Regions from separate parts of the Paenibacillus sp. GQ49 genome, predicted to be linked through region 1. Evidence: riboswitches for the same ligand, from Rfam matches in the RefSeq annotation. Region 1 holds a riboswitch; each other region holds the start of a gene.
The links. A riboswitch is a leader RNA that binds a small molecule or an ion and turns the genes downstream of it on or off. The one in region 1 is predicted to bind thiamine pyrophosphate.
Positions count from the first base shown of each region.

Region 2: it holds a riboswitch for thiamine pyrophosphate, as region 1 does, so the genes downstream of both, AC6CIF_RS17090 (thiamine phosphate synthase) here and AC6CIF_RS20115 (ABC transporter substrate-binding protein) in region 1, are expected to answer to the same signal.
Region 3: it holds a riboswitch for thiamine pyrophosphate, as region 1 does, so the genes downstream of both, AC6CIF_RS29290 (ABC transporter ATP-binding protein) here and AC6CIF_RS20115 (ABC transporter substrate-binding protein) in region 1, are expected to answer to the same signal.
Region 4: it holds a riboswitch for thiamine pyrophosphate, as region 1 does, so the genes downstream of both, thiC (phosphomethylpyrimidine synthase ThiC) here and AC6CIF_RS20115 (ABC transporter substrate-binding protein) in region 1, are expected to answer to the same signal.

Region 1 is NZ_JCAXEL010000012.1:76,978-80,135, reverse strand. Features, by position in the region: gene AC6CIF_RS20115 (ABC transporter substrate-binding protein) at 124-1,164, opposite strand; TPP riboswitch at 1,385-1,497, opposite strand; gene AC6CIF_RS20110 (NAD-dependent epimerase/dehydratase family protein) at 1,643-2,398, opposite strand; gene AC6CIF_RS20105 (VOC family protein) at 2,415-2,801, opposite strand; gene AC6CIF_RS20100 (DUF2798 domain-containing protein) at 2,952-3,158, shown strand, end outside.
Region 2 is NZ_JCAXEL010000009.1:70,753-73,910, forward strand. Features, by position in the region: gene thiO (glycine oxidase ThiO) at 1-699, opposite strand, end outside; gene AC6CIF_RS17090 (thiamine phosphate synthase) at 732-1,412, opposite strand; TPP riboswitch at 1,603-1,712, opposite strand; gene AC6CIF_RS17095 (ABC-F family ATP-binding cassette domain-containing protein) at 1,788-3,158, opposite strand, start outside.
Region 3 is NZ_JCAXEL010000027.1:75,021-78,178, reverse strand. Features, by position in the region: gene AC6CIF_RS29295 (ABC transporter permease) at 92-922, opposite strand; gene AC6CIF_RS29290 (ABC transporter ATP-binding protein) at 912-1,676, opposite strand; TPP riboswitch at 1,838-1,940, opposite strand; gene AC6CIF_RS29285 (radical SAM/SPASM domain-containing protein) at 2,159-3,034, shown strand.
Region 4 is NZ_JCAXEL010000024.1:49,332-52,489, forward strand. Features, by position in the region: gene AC6CIF_RS27790 (IclR family transcriptional regulator) at 1-740, shown strand, start outside; TPP riboswitch at 889-1,002, shown strand; gene thiC (phosphomethylpyrimidine synthase ThiC) at 1,427-3,158, shown strand, end outside.

The DNA.
Region 1 (3,158 bases):
GATTTTTTTGATTCCCTTTCTCTAAGGGAAAATCCGGTGATAAAGGCGAGCGCTTCGCTTTTTCACGTTATTTCTGTCCTCTCCGTCCTCATGTAAATATCAAGTTCGTTTTATATGAGAATTTTATTGGGGTAAAAACTCGTTCGTATATGCCTTGCTCACATCGATCTGTTCATCGAGCAGTTTTTTGCTAAACATCCAGTCCGTGTAGTTCTGCCATACTTCCTGCTTTTGCTCACCCCAGCGAGGGGCATCATCCGTGTATTTCGGACTAAGCCATTTCTGGCTTGCCAGTACCAGGTCTTTATCCAGATCCGGTACGGCCTTGATCAGAATATTCGCTGCGTCTTCGGGATGATCAATCGCATATTGATACCCTTCGGAAGTGGCTTTCAGGAATGCTTTCACCAACTCAGGGTCGTTTTGGATCGTTTGCTCGTTGGTTACGAGGACAGGTGTGTAGTAATCCAATGCATCTGAATAATCCTTCACATATAACATGTTGATCGGTTCCCCGCGCAGTTCGGCTTCAATACCCGTCCAGGCGTAGAAAATCCACGCGAAATCAATATCCCGTTTCACTGCGGTGAAAAAGTCAGCGTCACCCATGTTAATGTTTTTCACTTTCGATACATCGGCTCCGTCGCCTTCCATAATGGATTGCATCACGGCTTCTTCGACTGGGGAACCCCAACCGCCATAGGTTTTGCCTTCAAAGTCTTTCGGTGACTTGATATTCCGATCTGCCGGAGCAGCGAACCCGGATGTATTATGCTGAATAACTGCTGCGATGGAGACCAATGGAACACCCTGTGTTCGGGCTTGAGTTACACTCTCCTGATAACTTACGCCAAAAGGCACTTCATTCGAGGCAACCATTGTATCTGCGCCACCGGCACCTGGTTGTACAATCTCCACGTTCAAGCCTTCGGCCTTGTAAAAACCTTGATCTACAGCTGCATACAGGCCTGTGTGATTCGTATTTGGTGTCCAGTCGAGCACCACTTTAATATCTTTCAGGGCGGCAGTGTTACCTTCGTTGCTGCTTTCCGTATTTGTGTTGCCGTTCTGCCCAGCTGGGGCAGCTTCTTTGCCACCACATGCGGCTACAGTCACCATAAGCACGCATAAGAGCAACAATCCCATCGTTTTACGCCATTTCATCTGTGGTTCTCTCCTTCGGTATGTCCGGCCGATTGGCACGGGGTACTCCTTGGCTTCATATCCAATCATCTTGCATAAATCGAAAGATTTATACCAGTTGAGATCTGGATAACGTCACTTTTTTAGCTCTCTGGCTATATAAAAGAACATTAAAAAAGCGTCCCGTATTCCGGGACGCGTGCAGGCGTTAGAGAGGTGGCGTTCAGCCATAGGGCTGTGCCATTTCGATATACTCCGATTCCTACGCTGGCATGATCCAGATCAGGTCTAAGGGTTAGTATCTTGGTGGGATACACTCTCAGCCGGCCAATTCCGACTCCCCTGGGAAACTATGAAGTTACGGGCATTACTAGGTGTAATTATAGGCCAGCGGGTGGAACGTGTCCAGTCAGGAACTGGATGGGGACACGTATGAACTTATCAAACAGGCCGTTATACATATGTATATCAGCCTGTTTAGATGTGTTATTTTCAATAATTATCGTGGGGAATCATATAAGGCAATCTGACTGAGTGCAAAAGCATCGGATTTTGGGTCATAACCTACCTGTTTCTGAGTGGTTTCCAGATTTAATCGTTTAAACCGATTATTCGAGATCCCATGCAGTATGGTGAAGGGTTCCAGATCGGTAGTTGTAATTGCTTTGAACATCAAATCACACAAGTCAGCTGGACTAATATACGCGCTCATATCCCTTGCCTCCAGCACTGGTCCGTCCGGTTGAAAATCATCATATGCACCTATACGTACCGCAACACTTTGTAAACCTTCGGTATACGCAAAATAGGAAGCGAGCGATTCTCCAAAACATTTGCTAACCCCGTACAAATTCCGTGGACGTGTTGGCATGTCCGGATAGACTTGAGCATCAATGGGATACCCCTCAATCGTCTGTGCACTGCTTGCAAGAATGACTCTTCGTACACTTTGGTCTTTAGCTGCACGGAATACATTAAATGTACCTTTGATATTGATGTCCAACAACGATTCATAAAATCCGGCATTCGGGGAAGGATCTCCAGCCAGATGTACAACCACATCCATGCCTTCGCAAGCATGCTGACAGGCTTCGGGGTCTGTCACATCCAGTGTGATGATCTCATGGCCGGTCCCTTGATACGTATGCAGTCTGTCGATATTTAAATCCGTTAGTCTCAGGTGAAATGCCTCTGACAAGTGTTGGGACAAGTCACGTCCAATTTTTCCGGCTGCGCCGGTAATTAAAATGTTCATAAATCAACTCCATTTCTTAGCGCTGGAAGAACTCAATCCATTCCTTTTCAGGTCCATAGATGAAGAAATAGCGGTAACCGTTAGGCAGTGTGATAATCTCTCCATCGATAAATTCGGCTTCGGTGGATTGAATGCGTTTGTACTCAGAATCAAGATCATCCACGTGGATCGCAAAATGGTGCACCGTACCTTCGGAAGGCAGCTTGTCGCTGTATCCTTGAATTAACTCAATCTCAGTCTCGTTACTTCCATTGAAGCCAAGAAAGGCGAGCTGAATGACGCCGTTGGTGTGGGTTACCCGGTCTTTCAATTCAAGACCAACGATCTCCGTGTAGAAACGCAGCGTGGTCTCCAGATCACGAACGGCAATGCCGACGTGGTCAATGCGCTTTTGAAAACTCACAATCAAAAACCTCCTTATGTAGTGAATGTTTCTACCATTTTAAGGGATATCATAGGGCTGTACTACATGGTTGTCAAATCCAATTTTAAATTGGAAAAATCATAATTGTTCACGAAATGTTCACTTATGTAGAGTTTGGGTGTGCTCGTTATGTCATTTTTTATGGTGATTGGCATGGTTCTGATCATGTCCTTGTATGGGATGGTTTCAGCATATCTCGCTGATCAATTAAGTGGGTCATCCGTACTCCGTACGTATCTCCATACCATTGCTCGTAACTTCAGCCTTGCGCTTCCATATCAGTTAATCATTCTGGGACCGCTCGTCCGATATGTATTCGGTAAATTCATCAAGGAT
Region 2 (3,158 bases), on a different contig from region 1:
AGGCAAGCTCAGATTCACATGTCTCATCAACTCTTCACTCTGTAATCCAGCCGCTATAATGACATGTTTGCATCTCATCTCACCGATCGATGTGGTGATTCCCTGCACACCGTGTTCGTTTGCTTGCACACGTATATCCTGTATGTCCTCCATAACCCGTGCTCCCATTGCTTGAGCGGATTCGGCGTATGCCTTCGTTAGGTGGACTGGGAGAATTTCACTCTCGTAAGGTCTGTAATAGGCTCCATACGTATCTCTGTTAAGCCATGATGCCTCCTGTTGCACAACGGAACGATCCCACCACACCTCATCAGCAGAAGTAGACAACGCAGACTTCCGATTGTCCTTATAACTACTTAATTCACTGTATGAACGAAAAGGAGTTAGGAATCCCTGGCGTTGCAGACCAGTCTCTACCTCACTGAGTGTAGCCATTAGCACCTGTTGCTCGGTAAGTAACTGTCTACTCTGCCTGGCAAGCTTAGCCATCAAAGGATGAGCAAAATCCTCACTGTCGGCCGCCAGCATTCCAGCTGCTGCGCAAGAAGTGCCTCCTGCAATCACCGAACGCTCCAGCAACAGCACATCCTGTCCACGGGAAGCAAGTTCATATGCAATGGCACAACCAACAACCCCTCCGCCTACAATAATCGTTTCTGCATGAACCTTATCCGGTCTATCAGTAATGATCTTCTTCATCAGCTCATCTCCTTGATTCAGCGGCTCAGACTTTATGTATCAACGATAGCCTGCCTTAATAATGCAGCCGCCTGATCCGGGGAATCGCTCGCCCATACATTCGAGATCACAGCGACTCCCTGTGCGCCTGCAGAGCGAATAGCGTGAATGTTTCCCGGTTCGATGCCCCCAATCGCCATGACAGGAATGGAGACACCAGAGCACACTTCAGCCAGAGCATATAATCCTCTTGGTTCAAGATCAGGCTTACTGTTGGTTGAGAAGACATGCCCAAAGAATAGGTAATCGGCTCCCCGTTCTTCAGCGATTTTTGCCTCATCGATTGAATGAACAGATACACCCAGACGAAGGCGTTGCACATTGCGTATAACAGCAGGGTTATAGTTTCGTATCGCATCTTGCCCCCAATGTACACCGCCATAGATGTCATTCTGTGAAGGCAGCTCTGAACCATTGATGACGATCCGGCAAGATGGAACGCCAATGCTGCGCAGACTTTCAGCCCAACCGATCTTGTCTTGCCATGTGAGTTGTTTTTCTCGTATGTGAATATAGTCCACCCATGGCCAAACGTCCTTTGCAGCTTTTACAAAAGATGCCTGATCCCCTGAACCCGTAGATACAACATGCAGTTCAAATGATCCGTGTACATGTTCATGAGAAAATACCGTACTGTTCATCTCCTTCCAGGCATGAATGCTATGAAAACACAAAAAAGCCACTCCCGTAGGGGAGTGGCTGCGTATTAATTATAGGACCAGATGACTGACTGATACATACAGTTCATTTCGTGCAATAAAGCTATAGACCTTATAGCCATAACGTTATACACGCAACTGCATGTTTCAATTCGTTAAGCAGACGGTTGAAATCCTTTCGAATTGCCGTTTGCTGTCATTCACTGAAACGCGCTCGCCACTTCCCTACGCTGGTATGATCCAGATCAGGTGCAAAGGGTCCGGAATCGCATTCTTCCATCTCAGCCGCATCGTGCGGCCCCCCTAGTGTTCATATGAAGTTGTAGCTTATGTTACCATAGACGGATTTTTTTGTCACTGTCATTTCTGTTAAACATTGTCTTAAATCGTCTAGTTTTTCTCAGACCATTCTTCGACATTCCATGTTTTGGTGACCCAACCCTCGTAAAAATCAGGTTCATGAGATACCAGTAACACCGTTCCCTTGAATTCTTGCAAAGCACGCTGCAACTCCGCTTTAGCTGTGACATCCAGATGGTTTGTCGGCTCATCGAATAGAATCCAGTTGCTTTCACGCATCAAGAGTTTGCATAAACGAACCTTGGCTTGCTCTCCACCACTCAGCATGTTAAGCGGACGGGTAATGTGCTCGTTTTTCAACCCACAGCGAGCGAGATGACCCCGGACTTCGTTTTGGGTCAAATGTGAAAACTCATTCCAGACGTCCTCAATCGGCGTGATATTCCCAGCACGAACTTCCTGCTCAAAATAGGCCGTTTCGAGATAATCTCCCAAAAAGGTCTTTCCACTGAGTGGAGATATTTTTCCCAGGATGGTTTTCAACAGCGTCGATTTACCCACACCATTACAACCTACGATGGCAATTTTCTCACCACGTTCAATTGTCATTGTCATCTTAGGCAGCAAAGGATACGTATATCCAATTTCAAAATCAATGCCCTCAAAGACCGTTTTGCTACTCGCACGGGCATCCTTGAATTTGAATGTTGGTTTGGCCGCTTCATCTGGACGATCAATACGTTCAATTCTGTCCAGCTGTTTCTCCCGGCTCTTCGCTCGACCTGAAGTTGAAGCACGTGCCTTGTTACGCTGAATGAAATCTTCCTGCTTCTTGATGTACTCTTGCTGCTTCTCGTACGCATCAATATGCTGGGCTTTATTCATATCAGCCATCTCGAGGAACTTGTTATAGTTCGCTGCATATCTCGTTAATTTGGCAAATTCCAAATGATAAATGACATTTACGACTTCATTCATGAATTCCGTGTCATGGGAGATTAAGAGAAACGCGTGCGGGTAGTCCTTCAGGTAACGTGACAACCATTCAATGTGTTCTACATCCAGATAGTTGGTCGGCTCATCCAGCAAAAGAGCTGTAGGTTTCTCGAGCAGAAGCTTGGCAAGAAGCACCTTGGTACGTTGTCCACCACTTAGAGCTGCGACATCTCGATCAAGACCAATTGCGGACAAACCAAGTCCATTGGCCATCTCTTCCACTTTTACGTCAATCAGATAAAAGTCGCCCTGTTCCAGTTGTTCCTGAATATCGCCCATCTCTTCCAGCAACTGCTCCAGCTTGTCTGGATCTGCATCTGCCATCTGGTCCGTAATATTCATCATTTCTTTTTCTAATTCAAGCAACGGAAGGAATGCATCCTTAAGAACGTCACGAATAGTTTTGCCTGGGGTAAGCTTTGTGTGCTGATCCAGATATCCATAACGTACCTTAGGTGTCCATTC
Region 3 (3,158 bases), on a different contig from region 1:
GTGAACTGATTGAAGATGCTGCTGAATTTGTGCACAAGGTATGTTTTGAAGATTGTAACTCTTGTATTTACATCAAATTTCTATCTAAGTATTATCCAACTTTTCTGTTGCCTCCATGACGATGACGCCGTATGCTAAACCGTTTCTCCAGCCAGGCAATCAGTGCAAACAAAACGATTCCAAGCAGGGATAACAGCAAAATGGCGGCAAACATCGCATCCGTGTTCATGTTGCTGGACATACGGCGGCTGAAGTATCCGAGACCTTTGCTGCCACCAAGCCATTCGCCAATCGTCGCCCCAACCACACAGTACACCACAGACATCTTTAGCCCCGAGAAAAAAGAGGGAAGTGCCAGTGGAACCTGGAGTTTGCGAAAAATATCCCACTTGCTGGCGCCCATGGTGAGCAGCAGTTCACGCTGTTCCGGATCGCCTTGGCGGAGTCCATCGTAGGTACTGACCACAATGGGGAAGAATGAGATTAAGAATACCACCGCGACTTTGCTCCACAACGTGTAACCAAACCACAAGATAAATACGGGAGACAAGGCAATCAGCGGTATGGTTTGACTGATCACGATGAAGGGATACAAGGCCTTTTCAATCGATCGGTTCATATGCATGCCTGTTGCCAGCGTAATTCCAGTCACTATGGACAAGACAAAACCAACAACAATCTCCATAAAGGTAGCAGGCAGATGGATGGTCAACAGCAGACGGCGATGCTCAACCAGTGAGCTTACGATGGCCGTGGGTGCAGGAATGATAAAGGAGGGCACCCATCCCATACGCACAATCACTTCCCAGATCGCCAGTAATAAGAACATGAGCATAATGAACAGACCATATTGGGAAAACGACCTAGAGAGCCACTTTGAACACCACGTCCAAACGCTAACCTCAGCTCTATCATTTTGCATGTAATTGTTCCTCCAGTTGTTGCCTCATCTGCACGAGAGCCGGTTCGTAGATCATGTCCGAATGCCTTGGGCGTGGTAAAGGAACCGTCACCTCACGCAACTTCTGACCTTGCCCCCCTGGAGTTAACAGAATGATACGGTCACTTAACAGCAGGGCTTCTTCAATGTCATGTGTAATGAACAACACGGTTTGGCCAAAGTCCTCCCACAGCTCCAGCAACCAGCGATGCATTTCTCGTTTGGTTAAGGCATCGAGTGCACCGAAGGGTTCATCCAGCAACATGAGCTGCCCGCCTGTAAGCAAGGTACGAAGCAATGCCACTCGCTGCCGCATGCCGCCGGATAACTCATCTGGATAGGCCTGCTCATAACCTGACAGGCCGAACCTTGCCAACCCAGCTAGGATGTTTGCCCGTAACTTGTCCCAGTCCTGTCGGCCTGGTGCAAGCTCGGCATGCAGCATGCAGTTCTCCATGACGGTTCGCCAGGATAACAGCAGATCTTTCTGCGGCATATAAGCGACTCGTCCGAGCCTTTGTCCTTGCGGTACATCAGCTATATCGATGGTGCCAACGGTTGGCTCATGCAAGCCTGCGAGCAGCTTGAAGAGCGTGCTTTTACCTGATCCGCTGGAGCCGATGAGCGAGACAAATTCTCCTTGTTGAACCTGAAGCGAGACATTGGAGAGCACGGGGGAATCCTTTTTTTCGGGAAAAGCAAAGCTTATGTTGTGAATGGTTACATGGTTATCCATCTGATCCTCACCCCCTTGATGTCAGACTGCTGGAATAACAACGGCATCTTGTACTCTGCCAAAAGAAACAAAAAAGACCCACTCATTTCCGGAGAAATGAGTGGGTCTGTAAGTTAGATCCGCAGTTTATCTTCACATATACATGATAAAATTCCGCTTACTAAAAGGCCGCTCCACTTCCCTCCGCTGGTATGATCCAGATCAGGTTCAAAGGGTCCGAATAGTCATATTCGTCTCAGCCGCAAGGCTCCCCTAGTGCAAAAGTTCAAGATATGCAGTTGTGTGTTCAGCATATATCACTTGAACATGAACTGTAAAGAGGCAGCATGATGGAATTCTTGAGATGAACTTGGAGTCAGACCCGAACAACCGAACAATTTACCTCAGCTCATGAACCCGATATAATAGGGATGGCCCGTATAGGCCGGATCACAAAATGCAGGTGGGATTGTTCGCCCTCCTAGGCAGAATGGGGACTCAAGTTGAAAACGTTCAAAAAAGTATATATTGAGATCACGAGTATCTGCAATCTGGCTTGCAGCTTCTGTCCACAGACGCAGCGTGCCAAAGGATTCATTGACCCTGAAGTCTTCAACAATATACTGGAACAAGTTAAACCACACACCAATCATATTTATCTACATGTTAAAGGCGAACCCTTGTTGCATCCCAAAATAGATCTGTTGCTTGATTCTGCACATGAGAAGGGACTCAAGGTGAACATTACAACGAATGGTACACTCTTGCCCAAGACTCAGCATAAATTGCTTGGCAAACCGGCGCTGCGGCAGATGAATTTCTCCCTGCACAGCTTCGATGGGCATGAAGGTTCAACAGACCGTGACGGTTACCTGCGTCATATTTTGTCCTTTGTACACGAGGCCGTTAAGCACAATGTCATCATCTCATTCCGGCTGTGGAATCTGACACAGGATAACTTCACAAATGCTCAGATGAATCGAAATCGGGAGACCCTTGAAGTATTGGAACGTGAGTTCAATCTGGACTTCCGTATTGAGGAAAAAGTAGTTCCAGGCAGTGGGGTCAAAATTGCCCCAAATGTATACCTGAATCAGGACCATGAGTTCCAGTGGCCAAGTCTGGATGCACCTGAAGATGACGGCAAAGGTTTTTGCCATGCATTACGTAGTCAGGCAGCTGTGCTTGTGGATGGAACGGTGGTTCCATGCTGTCTCGATGGCGAGGGTGTGATTAACCTGGGTAATGTGCACGAGAAGTCATTCTCGGAGATTATTGAGGGTGAGCGAGCGAACAATCTGGTATATGGCTTCTCCAAACGCGAAGCTGTAGAAGAGTTGTGTCGAAAGTGCGGTTATCGTCAGAGATTTGGAGCCTAGAATATATAAATTTACTTAAAAACGAACCTACCGAAAATATTTGTTTCGGTAGGTTCGTTTTGTCTTTATTGCGAAATTATTTAGATAATAAGAATTGAAATCAATTCAGGATAACAACTTTTTT
Region 4 (3,158 bases), on a different contig from region 1:
AAGATCGCAAGTTAACCGTCCGGGCTGTGGAGCGGGCGCTGGATATATTATTATGTTTTACCACACGCAGTGATCTGGGACTCACCGAAATTGCCAGCCAGATCGGCCTGCACAAAAGTACAGTGCACCGTTTGATGGCTACGCTGGAGGATCGAGGGTTCGTAATCCGCGATGCAGCAACAGAGAAGTACCGACTTGGCATCCGAATCTGGGAGCTGTCAGCTCATATGTCCCGCAGTGATGATCCCGCTATTCTGCTGCTGCCTGCGATGGAGCGACTGAGAGATCGATTGGGGGAGACCGTGAGTCTGTACCTGCGTGATGGCAGTGAACGGATTCGGATTCAGGCTGTGCAAAGTGATCAGGCGATTCGCCGAGTTGCTCCCGTTGGTGTTAGACTGCCGCTGTCTGTGGGCGCTTCCAGCAAAGTTTTGATGGCGTTTGCCACGGACGAGGATCGTGAAGAATTGATGAATGGTCCTGAATGGCCGGTATTTATCGATCCAGCGGTGTATTTGGCGCAAATGGTAGACATTCGGGATAACGGATATGCGACGAGTTATGAGGAACGTGAGCCGGGAGCTGCCGCGGTATCGGTACCGATTATGGATCGCAGAGGCAATATTGCAGCCGCACTCTCGGTATCAGGACCTGTCAGCCGACTTTCGCAGGAGACTTTGCACGAATACGCACCTGTGCTAAAGGAAGCGGCTACACAAATGGGGCTCATGTTATCCTGATGTTGATGTAAGGTCTGTCACCAATTAAGTTAGTAATTTGGAATATAAAGGTTGTTTTTATGTTCCGGTTGCGCTACTCTGTAATGGACGGCCCAACGGGGCCAGCTTCATTGAATATGAACGGCGGCTTATGTAAGCCGCAACTTATTAACGTTACTGGGGGAGTCCGAATTGTCCGGACTGAGACGGAATCGCATGAGATTCCGGACCCTTTGCACCTGATCTGGATCATACCAGCGTAGGGAAGTAATCGGCGATATGACCACAACCACCACATGATGTGACCCTTGTAGGGCTCCGTTAAGGAGCTTCATAAAGGTGCATTATTGGTGATGGACATTAAAAGTCGGTTCCTTCGGGGACCGGCTTTTTTATATACAGGGAACAGGCGATATAGCGCGGATTCTATGGGCCTCTTTTTCAATAACCTGCGAAAGTGGGCTTGGATGAGGAGGGAAGTCACCATAGATCCATGATCTGCGGCAGCCTTCGGTCTGTTGTGAACTGTACATGAATAATGTCTCCCCTGGTCTGGTGTAGGATCGCTCTTTCTTCTCTGCATTGCGCATGATTTGGGACAGGTACGTAAGCGAGCTAATGATGATGCCAACCCAAAACCAAGCGAACGAACACTGAGGAGGAGACAAGCGAACATGAGTACAGGAAATCAAACGGGACAACAAGCGATGGAACAGGAACATAACGATCAGCAGGTGGAAAAAGAAACAGGGGCGGCCGGACGGGTTCAGCCCTTTCCCGGCAGCCGCAAAGTCTACATTCAGGGCTCACGGCCAGACATTGCTGTTCCTGAACGTGAAATAGCCCTTCATGACACGAATACTCCCCAAGGGGTGGAGCATAACGAACCGCTGCGTGTCTACGATACGAGCGGCCCGATGACCGATCCCGAATTTCATGCGGATATCCGTGCAGGTCTGCCATCCCTGCGCACACGTTGGATCACAGAGCGTGGCGATGTCGAAGCTTATCAGGGCCGTACGGTTAAACCGGAGGATAACGGACTGAAACCCGGAGGGAAGAGAGCCGCTGCCGAAGAGTATCCCGGATTACGTGGCAAACCCTTGCGGGCACAGCCGGGACGCTGTGTGACCCAGATGCACTACGCGAGACAGGGAGTCATTACGGCAGAGATGGAATTCGCCGCCATTCGTGAAGGCGTGGAGCCGGAATTCGTGCGCCAGGAACTGGCGAGTGGAAGAGCCATCCTGCCGTCTAACATCAATCACCCGGAGAGTGAGCCGATGTTGATCGGTCGTCATTTTCATGTGAAGATCAATGCCAACATTGGCAACTCTGCTGTATCTTCTTCCATCGAGGAAGAGGTCGAGAAGATGACCTGGGCGGTACGCTGGGGATCGGATACCGTAATGGATCTGTCCACAGGCAAAGACATTCATACCACCCGGGAATGGATTATCCGCAATTCACCTGTGCCGATTGGGACGGTACCGCTGTATCAGGCGCTGGAGAAGGTGAATGGCGAAGCGGAAGCGCTGACCTGGGAGTTATACCGTGACACGCTAATTGAGCAGGCAGAGCAGGGCGTGGACTACTTTACGATTCATGCAGGTGTACTGTTGCGTTATATCCCGATGACGGCCAAGCGGATGACAGGCATTGTGTCTCGCGGTGGGTCCATTATGGCAGCATGGTGCCTTGCGCATCATCAGGAGAATTTTTTGTACACTCATTTTGAAGAAATCTGCGAGATTATGAAAAGGTATGATGTGGCGTTTTCGCTGGGAGATGGACTTCGTCCTGGCAGTATCTACGACGCGAATGATGAAGCACAGATGGCGGAACTGGCTACGCTCGGGGAACTGACGCAGATCGCGTGGAAGCATGATGTGCAGGTGATGATCGAAGGTCCTGGGCATGTGCCGATGCATAAGATCAAGGAGAATGTGGACTTGCAGATGGAGATATGTAAAGAAGCACCGTTCTATACGCTGGGGCCGCTGACGACCGACATTGCCCCGGGTTACGATCACATCACATCCGCCATTGGTGCGGCCATGATTGGCTGGTTCGGCACGTCGATGCTCTGTTATGTTACGCCAAAAGAACATTTGGGCCTGCCCAACAAGGATGATGTGCGGGAAGGGGTCATCGCCTACAAGATCGCGGCCCACGCTGCCGATCTGGCGAAGGGACATCCACGTGCCCAGCGCCGCGATGACGCATTGTCCAAAGCGCGGTTCGAGTTCCGTTGGCGTGACCAGTTCAACCTGTCACTGGACCCTGAACGTGCGCTGTCCTACCATGATGAGACGCTGCCAGCAGAAGGAGCCAAAGAAGCTCACTTCTGCTCCATGTGCGGACCAAAGTTCTGTAGCATGCGCATCACGCAGGACATTCGTGCCTTTGCGGCGGACAAAGGATTGTCCGAGAATGAGG